One region of the Clostridium nitrophenolicum genome, then DNA from elsewhere that is predicted to be linked to it. Evidence: a T-box and tRNA genes for the amino acid it is inferred to sense, from the RefSeq annotation. Region 1 holds a T-box; the other holds one or more tRNA genes.
The links. The T-box of region 1 lies ahead of tyrS (tyrosine--tRNA ligase). A T-box ahead of a tRNA ligase gene usually reads a tRNA of that ligase, here a tRNA-Tyr.

Region 1 (10,782 bases):
TAGAAGGCTCTTCAAATCCCATGCCATCAATGGCTTTAAGTATATCACTATTAAGTCCTAAATCACTAAACTTCATTTCTTTCATTTACATTCCTTCTTTCCGTATAAATCAATTCATTATAATATAATCTCCTTATATTATCAAGTGTTAATTTGACAATATAAAAAAATACTGTAAATACTGAGGTTAGAAATCTTTTTAATATACTTTTTTATATTTTGCCCAAAATATAAGAAAGTATTAAAATTTTACATTTAATACAAAGCGAAAGAGCACCTATAAATCAAGGCACTCTTTTAAAATAAATTAATTTATTTTACTGTTATAATTTTTAACGAACACTGGCTATTAAAACTGCTGCTCTATAATTAAAAGCATCACCGGCAACATTTAACCAGTCTCCAATTAAATTTTCATGAGTAGCTTCTAATGTAACAGAATCAACCTTTCTAGGATTTTTAAAAATTTTTTCTGCTTCTTGTTGTGTTGCTAATGCAGATGCTGTATCTCCTAATAAAACAATAAAATTCCCACATATATTTAAATTAGTAACTAACTGGCTTTGCTCCTCTTTTTTCTTCTTGTCTTTTATCTGATCTAAGCTTGCCTCTTTTTCTTCAGCTAAAAGCAGTAAGCCATCGCCTAAAAAAGTTAACTGAGCTCCAAGTATATTTAACTGTTCTGAATCCATAGTAAACTATCCCTCCTCCCTTGTATATAGCTTTTTCTTTACTATATTCCATAGAGAAGAGTTTAGTCCCTATATTTTGTCCAAATATAACCCATAAAGTTATACTTATTACTTTAATATCTCTACTTTTCCTGTTTTCAAATGATATTTAGCTGTAATTACTTTAACCTTTCTCTCCTCTACAAAGCGACTAATTATGGAACTTTCTAAAATTCTTTTAGCAGATTGTCTTGCATTTTCATATTCAACTTTTGAGGCAATTTCATCTACATCATCATTAGTGTTAGAAGATTTTATTGATTTTACAGTAGGTATAATTTTATCCATAATTGTCCTTATATTTTGTGAAGTTTCAGTTCCATCTACTGCGCATCTAACTGCACCACAGTTTTCATGACCTAATACAAGAATCAATGGTATCTTAAATTGATCTACTGCATATTCAATGCTGCCAAGTACAACACTATCAACTACATTTCCAGCATTGCGTACAACAAAAATATCTCCTAACCCCTGATCAAATATTACTTCTGGAGCAACTCTTGAATCGGCACAAGTAAGCACCACCGTCATTGGTCTTTGTGGGTCTGTAGAAAGCCTTAAGCGGATCTCTTCTGAAAAATCTTTTTTTAAAAACCTCCCAGCTACGAATCTTTTATTTCCTTCTATTAGGGCTTTCTCCGCTTCATCTGGTAAAACTCCTAAATTATATTTATTCTCATCATATTTGTATAATAATTCATCTGTCATAAAGAAAACCCTCCCCATATTGAACCTAAACAAAGTACTTTCTTTCATAATTAATCTATATTTTATCATTATATCGAAAAAAAATAAAGTTTAATCATACGCAAAACCAAATGTTTTAATATTCAGTTAATTAGTTATTTTATTTATTCCAATAAACTCCCAATTGTGTATTTATATTCTTGTTGTTCTAAAAATAAAATCATGGTACTTATATGGATAGAAGATTATATCAACAATATTAACCTTATATAAAAGGAGATAATTATGTTTAGACACACTCAAGCTAAGACTCTATGTAAAGTCTTTATATTTTCCTTAATAGTTTTAATTATTATTTTTATTTCTCAATCCTCTAAAGGCGTTTTTAGTAGTACTAGCTCTCAGTCTAGTATAAAAATCAACAATTACGATGAATACTATAATGCTATAAAAAAAGCTATGCTCAGCTATGATAGCAGTTTAACTCTTAGAATAAGCCATTACGATAAAAATGTGTATAATTTAGATTCATTTAAAAAAGTCCTAAAGGATAATCCTGAACTTCAAGGTGTTTGTACAGAAGCAAAAATTTCTGTACAACCATCTATACCCTTTAAGGTAAAGATTGATTTTAAATACAGTGATAGTACAGAAACTCTGAAAAATAAGGAAAAGGCAGTTCAACAAAAAGTTCAAGAAATTGTGGGAAAGATAATTAAACCGGATATGAAAGATTATGAAAAAGAAGTAGTTCTCCATGATTATTTAGTAAACAACACTAAATATGATAAAAGATTTTTCACCAAAAACATGCCAAATGATTCTAACACCGCTTATGGTGTATTGATTAATGGCATTGGAGCTTGTCAAGGATATTCAGAAGCAATGTACATGCTTTTAAAAGCTGTCGGTATTGAATCCACTGTGATATCAGGAGATGCTAATGACGGCAAAAGTTGGGTGGCTCATGCTTGGAATATTGTTAAAATAGGAGGACAGTATTATCATTTAGATACAACCTGGGATGACCCTGTAACTGAAGACGGGTCTAACGATTCAAGATATACTTATTTCAATCTTACAGATGATCAGATAAATAAAAATCATAAATGGAACAAAAGCGAGTATCCTCAATGTTTTAGTACAACCTATAATTTTCAAAATTTAAATATTGCTGAAAAAGATAAAAATGGGAACGTGATAATACCAATAAAAAGCTACAGCGATTTCCATAAATCTATAAAAACTTCTCTTACCAACGGTGATTCTGTATTAAGTCTTAGAGTCTTAAATTACGACGCCAATGTATATGATGTAGCTTCAGCAGTAAATAAAGCTTATAACTCATTGTCAAAAGGAGGAAGTTATAGTTGGACATACTATACCGATGAATTAAACAACTCTGAATATATAACTATAACTTTCAAATAGATATTGACAAAAACAAATAAAAAAGGTATAAATGTTACTGTCTATACTAATGGTATTGAGACCAATATACTCCAGTATATGAACCATATTATAAGCTTAAAATATTATTACTACAATAAAAAGAGGGGGGCTAAAATGAAAACATTTCAGACTCTTATTAACGAAACTTTAGAAGCTGAGGATTTAGAAGAATTAGAAGCAGCAGCAGACTTATTTCAATTTGGTGTTGAAAAAGGATACTACAATAAGAGGCAAGCAGTTGAATTTAACAATACCTATTGGAAAGTAAAAAATAGGTGCTTAGCTTTTGAAGTGGGCAATGAAGTAAAAGCAAATAAATTAGATATTATTACTATAGTTTCCAATGCTCCAAATGATATAAAGGATAATAAATCTGAGCTTCTTAACTATGTAAACGGACGCTTAAAAGCTTTAAAAGGTAAAATAAGTGGTATTAAGTAATTTATATGCTGCTACTAACATATAACAACGAAATAACCTCTAATTTAATATTTAATTAAATTAGAGGTTATTTCAATTCATTATACATTATATTTTATATTCCTAGTTAGCTTACCATCAAACTTTTTGTTGTCCTACCTATTTTCACATCAATATATCTACCTTCTATTTGATTTTTGCTCCATTTTACTTCATCAATTTTTATAATTAATTCGCAACAGCTGTTCTCTAATTTTTTTATAGCATATTTTTCTGCATTATAATTTTTTTGCAGCTCATCTAAATATTCTCGTAAATTATCATGTTCTTTCATTAATTTAGAATATCTACTTTTTGGAGCATTATTAATACTTTCATACATTTTCTTTTTGCAAATCTCAATTTCTTTTTGGGATTTGTCAATTTCACTTTCTATTTTCTCAATTCTTATCGTACATTTATCAATACAATCCTTCATTGCATCTAAGCTGCTAATATATACATCCATTATTTTTTCTAACTTTCTAACTGAGTTGTATAGATAGTCTTGAGTTTTATTTTGCTTTAAAAAAATGTTCATACTATCTCCCCCTCTATAATTAATAATATTCACATGATTATTGTATTTTTTTTAACATTTTTTATATAATACTCTTTAATTCAATTGTATATTTTATAACAATAACATCTATCTAAAATAATACATTTGTATTCTTTTCATGTACGTATATTCTGTATTTCCCCTAATAACTTACTTATATTTCTATTTTAGCTCTTACGTATTGTTAAAATACCTCACATCTTTATTATACAACATTTTCTAATAATTGCAATATCTTTATAAACTTTGTTAAAAAATTATTTAATTATTATTTGTTTTAATTCATGAATACTACCTTTTAATAAAGTTGAAAATTACGGTACTTTCTCATAATATAAATACAAAAGTTTTAACCTTCTAAATTTAGAAGGTTATATTCGGCAAATTATGCTCTTAAAAATATTTATGCTTCTTTTAATACTTTAACAAACTTTCGCTTTCCTACTTGAATTATGTCTTCATTTTTCAGAGAGGTATTCTCAAAATCTGAAACTTTTTCTCCATTTACCTTTATTCCTCCTTGAAGCATTAATCTCTTTGCCTCGCTCTTCGAAGGTGCAAGCTTTGATTTAGTAATAATATCTATTATACGTTCACCCTCCACTATATCTACACTAGGTATATCTTCAGGAATCTCATTATTTTGAAAAACACTTTTAAAATGAGCTTCTGCTGCTGATGCTGCTTTATCACCATGATATAATATTACAATTTCCTTTGCCAATCTCATCTTAACATCCCTTGGGTTATCCCCATTAGTTCCGAGCATAGCTTTTATTTTATCAATTTCATCTGGATGTATATCAGTAGCTAATTCAAAGTATTTTATTATTAATTCATCAGGAATTTGCATAACTTTAGTGTAAATTTCTTCTGCACTTTCGTTTATTCCAATGTAATTTCCAAGGCTTTTACTCATTTTTTCTTTGCCATCTATTCCTTCCAATATTGGCATAAACATAGCTATTTGACTTTCTTGATTGTATTCTTTTTGCATAGTTCTTCCCATTAAAATATTGAATCTTTGATCAGTTCCTCCTAATTCAATATCCGCCTTTAATTCTATTGAATCATAAGCTTGCATTAAAGGATAAAAGAATTCATGTATTCCAATACTAATTTGATTGTTAAATCTATTTTTAAAATCTTCTCTTTCAAGCATTCTTGCTACTGTTAGTTTTGAAGCAAGTTCAATTACATCTCTAAAATTCAGCTTTCCTAACCATTCACTATTAAATCTTACTTCAGTTTTTTCTCTGTCTAAAACTTTGAATATTTGTTTTTCATAAGTCTTAGCATTTTCAATTACTTGTTTTTTAGTTAATTGCTTTCTTGCCTTAGACTTTCCTGTAGGATCACCTATCATTCCTGTAAAGTCTCCTATTATTATAACTGCCTTGTGACCCAAATCTTGAAGCTGTTTAATTTTTCTTAAAACTACTGCATGCCCAAGATGTATATCTGGCGCACTTGGGTCAAGCCCTAATTTGACTACTAAAGGCTTATTTTCTTTTTGTGATTTAATTAATTTTTGTTCTAATTCCTCAACATTAATTATCTCAGCAGCCCCTTTTTGTATAATTTTAATTTGTTCTTTAACATTCATCATATAAACTCCTCCTTTATTTAAATTGATGATATATAAATTTTCAAAGAAAATATATTTAAAAATAAAAAAACTCTCATCCTTATAAATATATAAGGACGAGAGTGTATTCCCGTGGTACCACCTTTATTTATTAATACCTTACAGTATTAACCTTTTCGAGTACAATGCAATAATAAAATTACAAGATACTCTATCCTTTTAACGGTGGAAAGGGTCCGTCAGCAGCCTACTTCTTTCAAAAATGAAAGGTTTGGTGTGATGCTCAGAGATGTATTCAGAATACTTTTCTTTGCTCCCTCTCAGCGCTAGGAACTCTCTGTAAAAGACATATATATCTTACTTCTTCTCTTCGTAGCTTTTAATAATTTAGTTTTAAATATTCTACCATAATTATACACTAAAATCAATAGTTTAAAATATAATTATAAGTTATCATTAGTATATATTATATGATATACAATTATTCATCTATGAAAGATATGATATTAAACTTATGAATATATATCGGAAAACTCAATACTTACTTTCTCATTTAAATTATACTCTAAAGCTGACGTGCTGCTAGAATAATCTTTACAAAATTCTGTTGCAGGCAGCTCTATAATAAATTCACTTCCGAATCCTTCTTCACTTATTAGTGTAATGTTTCCTTCGTGAAGCTCAATAAGAGACTTTACTAATCCTAATCCAATACCACTTCCCTCTCTATTTCGAGTAAAGGACTTATCCACTTGTTTAAATCTATCAAATACAAAAGGCTGTTGATCCTTTGAAATCCCTATTCCATTATCCTTTATAGATATGATTACAGCGTTTTTTCTATCAAAAACATTAACAAATATTGTTCCATTTTCTCTTCCAAACTTAACTGCATTCGATAGGAGATTTAAAATAACCTTTTCTATTGCTTCTGGATCAAAATCTAAATATTTCTCCTCAACTTCTGTATCAAATATCAATATCATGTCCTTTGATTCTATATATGAAGAAACGGATAATGAAATATCTTCAACAGCAGAAACAATATTACTATAAGATAAATTCAACTTCAAAAATCCGGAACTAATTTTCGTTGAATCAATTATATTATTTGTTAGTCTTGATAGCCTATGACAATTTTGTTTTATTATAAAATTATACTTTTCTATAGTTTCATCTTTAAACTTTATATCCATAACTTGTAAAGCGCTATATATTACATTTAAGGGAGTTCTGAACTCATGGGATAGGTTTGCAAAAAACTCTGTTCTAAGCCTTTCATTTTCACGAGCTTCATTTAATAATCTAGCAGTTTTCTCAGCTTTTTTTCTTTCAGAAACATCATATATAACTGTTATAAACAGGTTCTCCTCTTTAATCATAATTGAGCAACTTTTTAACTCAACATCAATAATTCTGCCATCTAATGTGGTTAATCTATATTCAACAAAATCAAAACTATTTTTGACTCCCCTTCTTTGTCTATTTAATCTATCATTTAAATCTTCTAAGTGTTCTTCATACGTCAAATCAGCCGGTGATTTCCCTACTAGTTCTTTTTGATTTTCTGCTCCAAATAGTACAACAGCTGCGTTATTAGCAAAAATTATTCTGTCACCAGTTCTCAATATAACTGCGTCAGGCAAAAACTCTAAGAGTCTCTTATACATATCTTTGCTAATCTCAAGCTCCTTCTTTATTTCTTCTAACCTAAATTTTTCTTCATTTAGCTTATTAATTGCCTTTTCTAAATCAAAAGCTTTTAATTTTAACTCCGAATTTCTCATATTTAGTTTACGAAATAACATATCAAAAGGAGTATTCAATACTTCTGCTACTAGAGCTTTGTATAAAAAATAATATGATATAAACTTTAAGATATGCCCTATTAAACTAAAATCATTATAAACAGAGTTGGTATAAATAGCTACGAATCTTATTAGTATTGTTGTAAGTACATATATAATCATATAAATGGTAATTTTAGCACTAAAATAATTTTTACTTTTTATCAATAGATAAATAAATACTATCATACTAAAAATAATTATATATTCACACTTATTTTCAAACCTAGTTAGTCCTGAACCATATACAAAAAAATCTGGTAGTAAATTTGTATTAACAATTATATATATCAGAAAAATAGAGCTTAATGCATAACAGTAAAATACTAAATAAGGTTTTATTTTTTTATGTAAAAATATAAATGATATAATAAGTGAAAAGCCTTCCATAAGTCTATATATTATATTAAACTGTACAGATATGTTGATTGAATCTTTTGAGCTGCTAACTATACCGGCAAAAGCTGCACCATGAAGGAAGTTAAAAGAAGAGGCAAAACCATACATAATACCTAAATAGGTAAAATAATTGTTACAAGATATTCTATAGGTGTTAACGGCAATAATGCTTAACCCAAAGCAAATAGCTGTATTCAGCGTTTCTATAGTACTATGAAAAAAGATATAATTTTTCATTTCTGCATAAAGAATGAATAACACAGTGCTAATAAAAATTATGACTTTATGAAAATTTAGTTTCCTTATAGGTTTAGTTGAATCAAAAATATTAAAAATATTAAAAATATTAAAAGATTTTCTCGAAGCTGATTCCATAATACACCTCCTGAATACATTTTTACTATAATATTCTACAAAATACAAAAAAAACCTGCCAAATTTTCAAACTATTCCAAAATTTTCTCCAAATCAATACTAATTTGTGAAAAATATAACACTTATCTTAACATTTTGTAATCATCAAAAATCAAACTATAAACAGCGTAATCATTAACTATGTATTCACCTTCTATTACTTCCATACCTTTACCCTCTATTTTATGTATCGTATATATTACCATCTAAGTTTATCAATAAATTCATACTTACTAAATAGAAAAGATATGCAGTATATTTTCTATCTCTGCATATCTTTCCATAAGGAGAATATTAATATAAAAATATTAGTAATATCATAATTATTCTTCATCTTCAGCTAAATGATAAGGGTGCGTTGCAATTACAACATTTTCGTTTCTTAACAAAGTTTCTCTAATAAAAAAGCTAGTATGATTGTGCAGGATTTCTCCCCACCATTCGTGAACTATAAATTCAGGCAGCACAACTGTTATTTTTTCATTTTCTCCTGCTGCTTCTACTATATCACTTATATACTTGATTAATGGTGTAACTACAGCTCTGTATGGTGAGTACTTTGAAACTAAAAGTATATCTGTATTCAATTCCTTCCACCTAGTTTGCAGCTTCTCCATTCCTTCTTTGTTTGTAGAGACGTTTAAAGCTATCACATCTGGTGTAATACTCCTTGCATATTGGAGTGCATTTAACGCTCCCTTATTTAAACTTTCTATAGGAACAATCATTATATGAGTAAACTTTCTGTCTAATTGAGATTTTATTAATTCGTCACGATTAGCCCTCAAAAAATCTGCCACACGATTATAATGTCTCTTAATCCTCGTCATGCCAAGGACAATTAAAGGAATAAGTATTGCAACTATCCAGGCACCTTCAGCAAATTTTTCAAAAGTAATTATCAGTGTTGTAATAATTGTTATAAATGCACCAAAGCCATTAATAAATGCACGCTTTTTCCATCCTGGTTCTTTTACACTTTTCCAGTGAATAACCATACCTGTTTGTGCTAATGTAAAGGATAGGAAAACACCAACTGAGTATAGTGGTATTAATCTATGCGTTGTGGCATTAAATATAATAACAAGTACACATGCTACGAAAGATAGTGCCACTATTCCTGTAGAAAAGCTTAGTCTTTTTCCTCTTATAGTAAATTGTCTAGGAGCAAAACCATCCTTTCCTACTACATACATAAGCATTGGAAACCCTGTAAAAGCAGTATTACATGCCATAAGAAGTATTATAGCAGTAGTAAATTGTACAACATAGAACATAAAGGTTTTACCAAAAACACCATATGCAATTTGTGCAATTACAGTAGGATATCCTACTGGAACTGCATGATAAAATCTCGCAAGTAATGAAGTTCCACCAAATATAAATAATATTAATGCAGACAGCAAAACCATAACGGTTATTGCACTTTTTTGTCTAGGTTCCTTAAAGTTTGGAACAGAGTTGCTAACTGCTTCTAAACCTGTTAAGGCTGAACATCCTGATGAAAAGGCTCTTAAAATTAAAAATATACTTACAGCTCCAGATGCCTTTATTTGTTCATTTACCATAGGAGTTGGAGCTCCATATATTGAAAATTTTATCATACCATATATAATCATAAATATCATACTTAATATAAATAAGTAGGTTGGGATACTGAAAATTTTCGATGATTCACTTACCCCTCTTAAATTTAAAATGGTTAATATCGCTATCAGTCCTACAACTAAAGCAACTGTGTGTCTTCCTAAGCTTGGGAATGCGGATACAATTGCAGCAACACCTGAGCTAGCACTAACAGCTACCGTAAGAATATAGTCAATCAGAAGCGAAGCACCAGCAATCAAACCTGCCTTTACTCCTAAATTTTCCTTTGCTACTACATAAGCTCCTCCACCCTGTGGATATGCTCTTATAATCTGTATGTATGACACTGTTAGTATTATTAAAAGTCCTATAATCATCAGAGAAACCCATCCAAGCCAAACATAGGACATTAATCCTATTACAGCTATCAATACATAAAGAATTTCTTCTGCTGCATAGGCTACTGATGATATTGCGTCGCTAGCCATTATTGCAAGTCCAAAAGGAACATTATATTTTTCATGTGCCTGTTGTTCATTTGCCAGAGGTTCGCCAATTAAAACATCTAGAAACTTTTTTACTACGTTATCTCCTCCACCCATATTATCTCCTCCGCTTGGTAAATTTAATATTGAAATTAGTATATAATACCATAGTCGACAAATCTACTAATATTATTAGTTTTTTCGCAAAAATTTATCCAGCATATAATCTTTCATTACAAACTAAAAGCTGTATCTAAAAGCATATTATTTCGCTTTTAGATACAGCTTTATTTTAGTTACAATACTCTATAGACCCTTGCTTCATATGGTTTTAACACAAAGCTTGTTATATAACTATGCTCATGTACATCATAATTGCATAATAATAAATTATCATATGATAGTTTTATATCTTTATGATAATATACAGATTCTAAGGCTGATAAATTACATATAACTATAACTTTTTCCTCATATAAAGTACGTGTGTATGCATAAATTTGCTCATTCTCCTCTAAAATCAAGTCATAGCTGCCATATGTAAATATATCATTTTGCTTTTTAATGG
Region 2 (10,782 bases), 850 kb from region 1:
TGAGCTTGGCATTATTTCTTCACATAACTGTACTTTAAATTGTTGACCAAATTGAGGATGTAAAACCCATTCACCTATAATTTTCAAATTTTGACCTTCAGCTATGTAGGGTATGCAGCCTACTATGGTTATTCTTTCATTTCCTTCTTTAACCTTTGCAACTACATACCCATTTTCTTCATTTTGAAAAATTATATCTTCTACAATCCCCTGTATTTCTTGCATAAAACCTCTCCTAATTTGCTTTTTATTATAATTATAGCACATGATATTAATTTTTATAAAAAAAGCTCCTATGCTGCAAACATAAGAGCTTTTTTATCTTTAATAATTATTTATTACATAAAACTTTTAATTTCTTCAACTTTACTTAAACCTTCCCATGGAACATTTACATCAGTTCTTCCAAAATGTCCATAAGCAGCTACCTGTCTGTACATTGGTTTTTTCAAATCTAAATCTCTTATAATAGCAGCAGGTCTTAAGTCAAATACCTTGTTAACTATTTCAACAATCTTATCTTCTGCTATTTTTCCTGTTCCAAATGTGTCGACTGTTATAGATACAGGTTTTGCAACACCTATAGCGTAAGCAAGTTGTATCTCTAATTTGTCAGCAACTCCTGCAGCAACAAGGTTTTTAGCAACCCATCTAGCAGCATATGCAGCAGATCTATCAACCTTAGTTGGATCCTTTCCTGAGAAAGCACCACCACCATGTCTTCCATATCCACCATAAGTATCAACAATGATCTTTCTTCCTGTTAAGCCTGAGTCTCCTTGTGGTCCTCCCACAACGAATCTTCCTGTTGGGTTTATAAAGTACTTAGTAGCTTCATCTAATAAATTAGCTGGAATAACAGGCTTTATTACATGTTCAATCATATCTTTTTCTATTTGCTCACGTGTTATTTCTGGATCATGTTGAGTTGAAATTACAATCGCATCTACTCTAACAGGCTTATCATCTTCATACTCAACAGTAACCTGTGTTTTTCCATCTGGTCTTAAGTAACCTAATGTTCCATTTTTTCTAACTTCAGCTAATCTTCTTGAAAGTTTATGAGATAAGCTTATTGGCATAGGCATATACTCAGCTGTCTCATTTGTTGCAAAACCAAACATCATTCCTTGGTCTCCTGCACCTATTGCCTCCATCTTATCCATTTGGCCCATCTTAGATTCAAGAGCCTCATCTACTCCCATAGCTATATCTGATGATTGTTCATCTATTGAAGTCATTACTGCACATGTATCACAGTCAAAGCCAAATTTAGCTCGTGTATAGCCTATCTCTTCTATAGTTTTTCTAACTAGTTTAGGAATATCTACATAACAATTAGTTGATATTTCTCCCATAACCATAACCATACCTGTTGTAACCGCAGTTTCGCAAGCTACTCTACCATTTGGATCTTGTTCTAGTATTGAATCAAGAATAGCATCGGAAATTTGATCACATATCTTATCTGGATGTCCTTCTGTAACTGATTCGGACGTAAAAAGTCTTCTCATAATCTTATCCCTCCGTTTTATAAAAAAATAAAACCTCTTCAATAAGAAGAGGTTAAATTACTTAACTACTCTCTTATCTCGCAGACTCATACTGCAGGAATTGGCACCTTAGCTATAAGCCGGTTGCCGGGTTTCATCGGGCCCTTTCCCTCCACCTCTCTTGATAAGAGTTTATGTATTTAATTACATTCGTTTATGATATTAACATAGTTAAAACATGCTGTCAATATAAAATCCATAATAAAGCTTATATATTTTATGACATTTGAAGTATTTTTATTATATAAATAATGTTATGTGATAAATGTTGTTAAAATATCCTATCACTACCTATATTGTATCATAAAAATATATAAAAATAAAACACTCCTATGAGTGTTTTATTTATGGTGGAGGAAGATGGATTCGAACCATCGAAGTCACTGACAACAGATTTACAGTCTGCCCCCTTTGGCCACTCGGGAATTCCTCCGCATTTGGTGCTGGTTGCAAGAATCGAACTCGCGACCTACTGATTACAAGTCAGTTGCTCTACCTGCTGAGCTAAACCAGCGTATATTTATTTTTATGGTGGGCACAACAGGGCTCGAACCTGTGACCCTCTGCTTGTAAGGCAGATGCTCTCCCAGCTGAGCTATGCGCCCACATTATGGTGGAGGAAGATGGATTCGAACCATCGAAGTCACTGACAACAGATTTACAGTCTGCCCCCTTTGGCCACTCGGGAATTCCTCCATATTTGGTGCTGGTTGCAAGAATCGAACTCGCGACCTACTGATTACAAGTCAGTTGCTCTACCTGCTGAGCTAAACCAGCATACCTTTCCTTGAAGTTTTTAACCGCTTCAACATGGATTAGTATACATTGTTATTATGTTATTTTCAAACGCAATTATAGATGTTTATATCAATTTAACAGTATAATACTCTATATTTTTACGTTTTTCTCTTTATTGCTCTATAATTCAAACATAAATTCTGGTCATGTAATTATATATAATTAAATATTACTTTCTACTCTCTTGTTTCTTACTGCTCTACAACTTCCATATTAATGAATTTCTCTGCTACCAATTTAACCTTTTCATAGTCTTTATCAGATAACCTACTTTTAAGTAATTTTATAGTGTTTTTTATATCTTCATCACTACCATTTTGAAGATATGTATTGATTTTTTCGTAATCTACAGCTGACAACTTTGCTGCCACAGATAGCAGTTTTTCCTTATCAGACAATGTAAGCTTATCCTTTATTTTCGACTTAGAAACCTTAAATACTGGAGTACTGTCACTAGAATAATTAGCAGAATCTTTTTTTACATTTTCACTGGTAGCATCTTCTGAACTAATCTTTTTAGAGCTTTCTTTATCTGCAACTTTTTTAGCCTCTACAGCTTTGTCACTTTCTTCAAAAAATACTTTTTTATCCTGTTGCATTTTTTCACTTATCTCATTCATTTTGAAACTTTTATAAGCGTCTGTTACTGCAATAGAATTTGCTTGATTGATTTCATTTTTACCTTTATTCTCATCTTTACTTGCTTCTTTTTTTATGTTGGAACCTTGTTTTATGTTGGTATTTTCTTTTAAAGTATTGTTATCGTTTATTACTTCTATTTTATCCTTATATATTTCTCCCTTTGTGCCTATTTTATCTGCAAATACCATTATTAAAACACAAACAGCCGTACACAAAATCGCTATAAAAGATAATATTGTTTTCTTCATAATATATACGCCCTCCTTGCACCTATATTATTATCTCTTTTTTTTCTTTTTTTATTCCTTTTTCTTAATATTTCTTAAGATAATTTCATATAAATTACTAAGGAGGTGTAGCTATTGAAAAGAGTGAAAGCTAACTATAAAAATCCGCTATCATACTATGATATTGCTTATTTTTTGAAAGATTATATTGATAAGAATACAATTATAGTATGTATTGGTACTGATAGATGTATAGGAGACTGCCTTGGTCCTTTAGTTGGTACATTACTTAAAGAGTCTAACTTTCCATTACCTGTATATGGCACAGTCTCAGAGCCAATACATGCTTTAAATATTGATAATAGACTAGATGAAATTAAACAGCTTCATCCTAATAATCATATAATAGGTATCGATGCCTGCTTAGGAGATTCTGATAGCATAGGAGAGATTCAAGCAAGGGATTACCCTGTTCATCCTGGGAAAGGTGTCGGTAAGTCACTACCTAATGTAGGTGAAACCTCTATAATAGGTATAGTTGATTCTAACGATAACGATGAAATATTTAATAGTACTAGTATAAGGCTAAGTTTGATTTTCAGTATGGCAAAGGTTATAAGAGATTCATTAATCCACGCTTATTATCTATATAACAATGAAATAATAGTATAAAATAAAAAGCAAAATCTAGAGATTTTGCTTTTTATTTTATACTATTATATTTATATTCATTTAGAATAATTTTCTTCGCTAATCTATTAATGTTATGTCATCACCAGTAAAGGTAACTTCCATTTTATCTAAGTATTCTAATACTTTACCTGTTCCTAGAGCCACACAAGAAACAGCCTCTTCCGCAACATATACTGGAACTTTAGTTACTTCCTGTATTAAGCTACTGAGACCATTTAATAATGCTCCTCCACCAGTCATAACTATTCCTTTATCAGCTATATCTGCTGCTAATTCTGGAGGAGTTTTCTCTAACACTGAGTGAGTTGTTTCTGCTATTGCATTTACAGTTTCTCTTAATGCTTCCCTCATTTCATCTGAGGATACAGCTATATTTTTAGGAAGTCCAGTAATTAAATCTCTTCCTCTTATCTCCATAGTAACTTTTTCTTCTCTCTCAAATGCAGATCCTATATTTATCTTTAAATCTTCTGCAGTTCTTTCTCCAATCATAAGCTTGTGCTCTTTTCTTATGTATCTCATTATTGCCTCATCGAACTTGTCTCCTGCAACCTTAATTGAAGCCCTTACAACAATTCCGCCTAAAGAAATAACCGCTACGTCAGTTGTACCTCCACCTATATCTATAACCATGTTTCCACTTGCCTTAGTTATATCAAGGCCTGCACCGATTGCAGCTGCTAAAGGCTCTTCTATTAAAAATACCTTTTTAGCACCTGCATTTTTAGCTGCATCAATTACAGCCCTTTTTTCTACTTCTGTAGCTTCACAAGGAACACAAACTACTACTCTTGGTGCTGACATTCTTTTTTTTCCACAAGCTTTAGTTATAAAATATTTTAACATTTTTTCAGTTATATCATAATCTGATATAACCCCATCCCTCAATGGACGAATCGCCACGATATTCCCTGGCGTTCTACCTATCATTTGCCACGCTTCCTCGCCTACTGCTAAAACTTTATTTTTGCTTTTATCTATAGCAACTACTGAAGGTTCTTTTAATATTACTCCTCTTCCTTTAATATAAACGAGCACCGTAGCCGTACCTAAATCAATTCCCATATCGGTTCCTATACTAAAAAACATTCCTTAATTCACTCCTACTCTTCCCCGTAAATTTATCATTTTAATGACAAATTTGTCTATTTTATTATATCTTCATATTAATTATAATCGGAATGTTTTTAACCTTCAATAGCTTTATATTTCATTTTAGTAGCTTTTCCGCCTCTTATATGTCTTTCGGCTTTATTATAGTCTAATATAATTTTAGCCTCTTCAGCAATTTGAGGATTTATTTTAGGTAACCTTTCCGTCATGTCTTTGTGTATTGTACTTTTACTTACTCCAAAGACTTTAGCTGTTTTTCTTATTGTAGCTTTTGACCCTATAATATACCTTGCAACTTCTAAAACTCTTTCTTCAATGTAATCTTTCAAAGATGGTACCTCCTTAACCCTTCTATATTTATAAATATGCTAACTTACATTTTTAAATTCATTGTATGGGCCATTTTCCGATAAACTTCTCGGAAAATGGCTAGAATGTTAATACTTTAAATATTTACTTGGATCAACAAAATCTTTTCCTTTTAAAACTGCAAAGTGTAAGTGATCACCATATTTTTCGTAAGCTGCTCTTAGTGTACTCTTACCAACTACACCTATAGCTGTACCTTTTGTTACCGTCTGTCCTTTAGTAACCTTTACTTTTGGATCTAAATTTGAATAGACAGTTTTTATACCATTTTGATGGTTTATGATAACTTCCACTCCATCTTGTGTTGCACTGTTAACTTGCTCTACTTTTCCATCAGCAACAGCAAGAACCGGTTTTCCTAATTCTGCTTTTATATCATACCCAAGGTTAGGTCTATAACTTCCTGTAGAATCCCAAAATACAGGATCTTCAGAATAAGCTCTTGCTAAACTTCCTTCTACTGGTTTTTGGAATGCTACATTCACTGAATTAGAAACTCCTTGTGATTTAGTATCATTCTTAGGTACAACTATTTCTGGCTTAGTCTCTTTCTTTACCTGTAGAGCATTATCGTAATTTAAAGAAGGCTCATTTCCAGCCTTAGCTGTTTCCTTACTTTGTTTTTGTTGTACTGAATTGCTTTGCTGTGCTGGTGTATTATCTGTATGTTTATTATTTCTAGCTGTTAAAGCAGCTACTGTAGCGACAATACACAAACAAACAAATAGTATTACGTAAAAGCCCTCTTTCTTTAAAAAGTTTAATGTTTTGTTGAAAAATTTTTTATCCATACGAACACCTCCTTTTTGTAGTTTGTCCAGACAATAGAAAAAAATACATATTTTTCATAAAATTTTTTCTATTATTTTCTATATTTTTTTACATTTTTTTCAAAACAAAAAAGAAATAAAGCAGATTAGAATCGTTATTAACTCTAATCTGCTTTTTAATAGCATTATTTATAAGTATTATTTCATTTTTGTAATTTCCACACCGCTATAATAGTGTTGTAATATTTCTCTATAATTTTTGCCTTGTTTTGCCATTGCATTAGCTCCCCACTGACTCATTCCTACTCCGTGTCCATATCCAGTGCAACTTATCTCCACATTGCTGGAGTTAAACTTAATTTTAAAGTTAGTAGAATTTAGTCCCATAATAGTTCTGAACTTCACCCCTGATATTGTTGTTTTACCGAGTCTGATTTCTTTTACAGATCCACTTTCGTTCCTGCTTTTTATTTCTATTTGATTTCTAACATTTAATAAGCTTATATCAGAGTTAGAATACTCGGCATTAATTTTTTTTATGAATTCTAAATAAGACATTTTTACAACACTTTTAAACTTTGGCGCAATTTCTTCTCCAGGGCTTTCTACACTTTTTAAATAAGGCTTGTTATCCTTAAAAACATCTAATGCATTTTCTGTTTTGCCCCCACTTACTGCAAAGAAAAGAGGCTCATCTATAATCTTTCCATCGTATGCCAAAGCCTCTCCTGAAGTATCCTTTACAGCTTCAGTTATCTTATTCCAGTATTCTTCTCTCTTACTTGCAGGCCATGTTTTTAACCTATCATCTTTGTTTATAAATACTTGGCACTGCACTGTATCGCATACATTAGCACCTGTATTACTTTTGTATTTTTTGCCTCCATACTCTTCCATATGTGCTAGTGCGAAGGTTCTAGCGGCTACAGCTTGTGCCTTTAGTGCCTCAATTCCAAATTCAACAGGCACTTCTGCAGCAACAACACCTCTAACATATTCTTCAAGATACATTTCAACTACTCTATTCTCTTTAGCTATATATACCTTTATCTTTGGTACTCCCACATTATTCTCGTTAAATGATATGTCATTAGATTTCATTAAAAATCTAGGTATAATAGATTTCACTACATTGCTGCTTCCCTCTCCGAATCCTACTAATGCTAATGAAAGAATTATGATAAAACTTGTACTTATTAATATTAGCAAAAAAAATCTTTTCAAATGTATTGGAATACTCATGCCTCTTCTCATATATGTATCTCCTTACTTTTGTAAAATATAACATTATATTTTTATTACTTACATTTGAAAATTATTACTATATCTCATCATCTTAAATATCTGTAATAAAAAAAGAGAAGATATTTGTTCTAATCTTCTCTTTTATCCCATATATTAATACCGTGGGGATTTACATCTTTGCTCTCTCAATATCAGCACCTAACCCCTGCAGTTTTTTCTCTATTTTAACATACCCTCTATCTACATGGTATATATCTGTAACTTCTGTTTCTCCTTCTGCAGCTAATCCACAAAGTACTAGAGCTGCACCTGCTCTTAAATCTGTTGCTCTAACTTCTGCACCAGTTAATCTGTCAACGCCTTCTATAACGGCACTTCTACCATCAATTTTAATATTAGCTCCCATTCTTTTCATTTCTGACGCATGCATAAATCTATTTTCAAAAATTGTTTCTGTTATAATGCTAGTTCCATGTACTGTACATAAAAGCCCTGAAAGTTGTGACTGCATATCCGTTGGAAATCCCGGATAAGGCATGGTCTTAATATCGATCGGCTTCAGCTCCCTATTTCCGTCTATTACCATGCTATTTCCCTCTATTTTAATATTAACTCCTGCTTCTGTTAACTTAGCAATTACAGGCTTTAAATGTCCTTCATCTACCCCATTTATTTTAATTTTACTTCTAGTTATTGCAGCCGCAGTCATAAATGTTCCAGCTTCTATTCTATCGTATATTGGTTTATGTGTTGTTCCTTTTAAATTTTTTACTCCAATAATATGGATAGTACCTGATCCTGCTCCAATAATATTTGCTCCCATACTGTTCAAAAACTTTGCTAAATCCTCAATTTCTGGCTCCTCAGCGGCGTTTTCTATAGTAGTTTCACCTTCTGCCATTACTGCTGCCATCATAATGTTCTCAGTGGCCCCTACTGAAGGAAAATCCAAGTAAATTTTGTTTCCTATAAGTTTTCTAGCTTGAGCTTCAACATAACCATGCCCAACACTCACTTCTGCACCTAACGCACTGAATCCTTTTAAGTGCAAATCTATAGGCCTAGTTCCTATATTACAACCTCCTGGAAGCGATAATCTAAATTTACCAAACCTTGAAATCATAGCTCCCATAATCAAAAAAGATGCTCTCATTTTCTTTACCAGCTCACTAGAAGCTTCGCAATCTTTAATATTCGATGAATCGATTAAGATTCTATTTGTTTTACTATCTATATCTATTTCCGTTGAAATAGTTCTAAGCACATCGCTAATAACAAAAACATCCTCAAGCATTGGAGCTGATTCTATTATACACTTATCACCACTTAGTATACTAGCTGCTATAATTGGTAATACAGAATTTTTAGCAGTACTTATGTTTACCTCACCCTCTAGCCTTTTTCCTCCTCTAACTATTATCTTATCCATAACTATCCTCCATTCTACAATTGCTAATATGTTACAATTATTTCCGGTGTTCCAATAATTATATAGCTACCTGAAGAGTATTTACAGACAGCATAATTAAAATCTATTGGTTTGCCATCACTTTGTGTAGAATCATAATTTCTTGTATATGCTGTTGTACTATATCCATTTTCTAATTCAATAGTATTGATGTTAGATGCCCTATATTTTTTTAAAAGCATTAATATTTCTTTATTTGCATCTGCTATGTCATCATTGGGAATTTTTGCTTTTAAATACTGAAAATATTTAGCATGAATTTGCTTACCCTTAAGACAGTTGTGAATTTTATTTTTTAAATCCTCTAAATCATTTTTACTATCTTTTTTTACAATATTTACTGTTACAAAATTATAATTTTCATATGCAGTAGTTTCTATGTACCCGCTTACATCATTTTTTTCAAACTCTACACAGTAAACCTTTCCGTTTTTCAATATGCTTTTATTCCATCCATCATAGAAGTTTAAGCTCCTTAATATATAATCTGAGATTTCCTCACCATTTTCCTCTGTTGTAAAATTTGAAGTTATACCATACTCTACAGTTTTGCCGTTGACCTTTATTAAAGACTCTTCAAATAGATTAGTATTTTTGCTTGCCATTGGAAAATCAATAGAAGAAAATATGACTCCTACTATTGTAAGTATGATTATTAAAATAATCTTCTTTCTCATCATATTTGCTCTTAGGATAGGACCTATAGAGCGCACCCCCCTTTTGTGTTATACCTAAATTATGTACAACTAACTAGAGGGTTATTCAATTATATTTAATTATTAACAATTTTTACATAAAATGAAACAAATTTATCTATGGTTCACAAAATCATTATAGTTAAGGGCTTAGAGTGTAGAATTAATAATTCAAGAAAAATTGCTTCGCATTTTTTTAAATTGTGAATTGAAGAAGTTTATATTAATCCTTAAAACCATTCCTAAAGTTTGTCTTATTTTAATATATTATCAATATATAGAATTCCATGAAAAAATGTGCAAAAATTAAAAATACTTTATGGCAAAAAAACAACACGAAACATTAGTTTCGTGTTGTTTAAGTAGTTATCCTATTGTAACTTTAATCTAGCAAGAGCTCTTGATAAAGCTAACTCAGCTCTTCTTATATCAAGATTATCATGGTTTTTATTTTTTAATCTTTCTTCTGCTCTTTTTCTAGCTTCTTCAGCTCTTTTAAAGTCAATTTCCTCAGGCCATTCGCATACATCACATAGAATTCTGACTTCATTATCTTTTACTTCCATAATTCCAGTTGAAGTGAATACTTTAATTTGTTTTCCACCTTTTTCAGTAATTTCTGTCATACCAGGTCTTAATGTTGTTACTAAAGGCATGTGATCAACAAGTATCCCTACACGGCCTTGAGTGCTGTCTGTTATTATTTCTGTAACTTCACCAGTATAAAATTCCTTTTCAGGAGTAAGGATATTTAACTTTAAAGCATCTGCCATATTAATCTCCTTCTCACAAGTAATGTGAACAACTCCAAAACTGGAGCTTCCTGTTTCTAAGAACATACATATAAAACAAAACTATATTATTCTCCACAGGCTTCAATTCGGGCAGTTCCTACCCTACTATACATATACATAAAGTTAGACAGTATATACTGTCTAACTTTATAATTAAATATTAACTTTCCATCATAGCCTTTGCTTTTTCTGCTACTTCTTCTACAGTTCCTGCAAATAAGAATGCTGCTTCTGGTAAATTATCATATTTACCATCAAGTATTTCTCTAAATCCTCTTACAGTTTCTTTTATAGGAACATATGCACCCTTCATTCCTGTAAACTGCTCAGCAACAGTAAATGGTTGTGATAAGAATCTTTGAATTCTTCTAGCTCTTATAACTACTAATCTATCTGTTTCTGAAAGTTCATCTAC

Region 2: it has a tRNA-Tyr gene. The T-box ahead of tyrS (tyrosine--tRNA ligase) is inferred to sense a tRNA for this amino acid. The anticodon was not compared.

What each region holds. Positions count from the first base shown of each region.
Region 1 covers NZ_AP042469.1:916,506-927,287, reverse strand. The annotation lists gene ACZ5N4_RS04240 (DEAD/DEAH box helicase) at 1-85, opposite strand, end outside; gene ACZ5N4_RS04235 (hypothetical protein) at 333-692, opposite strand; gene ACZ5N4_RS04230 (carbonic anhydrase) at 801-1,442, opposite strand; gene ACZ5N4_RS04225 (transglutaminase domain-containing protein) at 1,707-2,852, shown strand; gene ACZ5N4_RS04220 (hypothetical protein) at 2,988-3,314, shown strand; gene ACZ5N4_RS04215 (hypothetical protein) at 3,421-3,873, opposite strand; gene tyrS (tyrosine--tRNA ligase) at 4,298-5,503, opposite strand; T-box leader at 5,592-5,865, opposite strand; gene ACZ5N4_RS04205 (sensor histidine kinase) at 5,995-8,103, opposite strand; gene ACZ5N4_RS04200 (hypothetical protein) at 8,226-8,348, opposite strand; gene ACZ5N4_RS04195 (APC family permease) at 8,466-10,331, opposite strand; gene ACZ5N4_RS04190 (glycoside hydrolase family 13 protein) at 10,511-10,782, opposite strand, start outside.
Region 2 covers NZ_AP042469.1:63,133-73,914, reverse strand. The annotation lists gene recD2 (SF1B family DNA helicase RecD2) at 1-225, opposite strand, end outside; gene metK (methionine adenosyltransferase) at 339-1,514, opposite strand; SAM riboswitch class I at 1,585-1,684, opposite strand; tRNA gene ACZ5N4_RS00410 (tRNA-Tyr) at 1,902-1,986, opposite strand; tRNA gene ACZ5N4_RS00405 (tRNA-Thr) at 1,992-2,067, opposite strand; tRNA gene ACZ5N4_RS00400 (tRNA-Val) at 2,083-2,158, opposite strand; tRNA gene ACZ5N4_RS00395 (tRNA-Tyr) at 2,165-2,249, opposite strand; tRNA gene ACZ5N4_RS00390 (tRNA-Thr) at 2,255-2,330, opposite strand; gene ACZ5N4_RS00385 (hypothetical protein) at 2,543-3,241, opposite strand; gene yyaC (spore protease YyaC) at 3,356-3,892, shown strand; gene mreB (rod shape-determining protein) at 3,971-5,002, opposite strand; gene spoIIID (sporulation transcriptional regulator SpoIIID) at 5,101-5,355, opposite strand; gene ACZ5N4_RS00365 (peptidoglycan DD-metalloendopeptidase family protein) at 5,464-6,186, opposite strand; gene spoIID (stage II sporulation protein D) at 6,364-7,419, opposite strand; gene murA (UDP-N-acetylglucosamine 1-carboxyvinyltransferase) at 7,580-8,839, opposite strand; gene ACZ5N4_RS00350 (YwmB family TATA-box binding protein) at 8,863-9,558, opposite strand; gene ACZ5N4_RS00345 (F0F1 ATP synthase subunit epsilon) at 9,945-10,346, opposite strand; gene atpD (F0F1 ATP synthase subunit beta) at 10,528-10,782, opposite strand, start outside.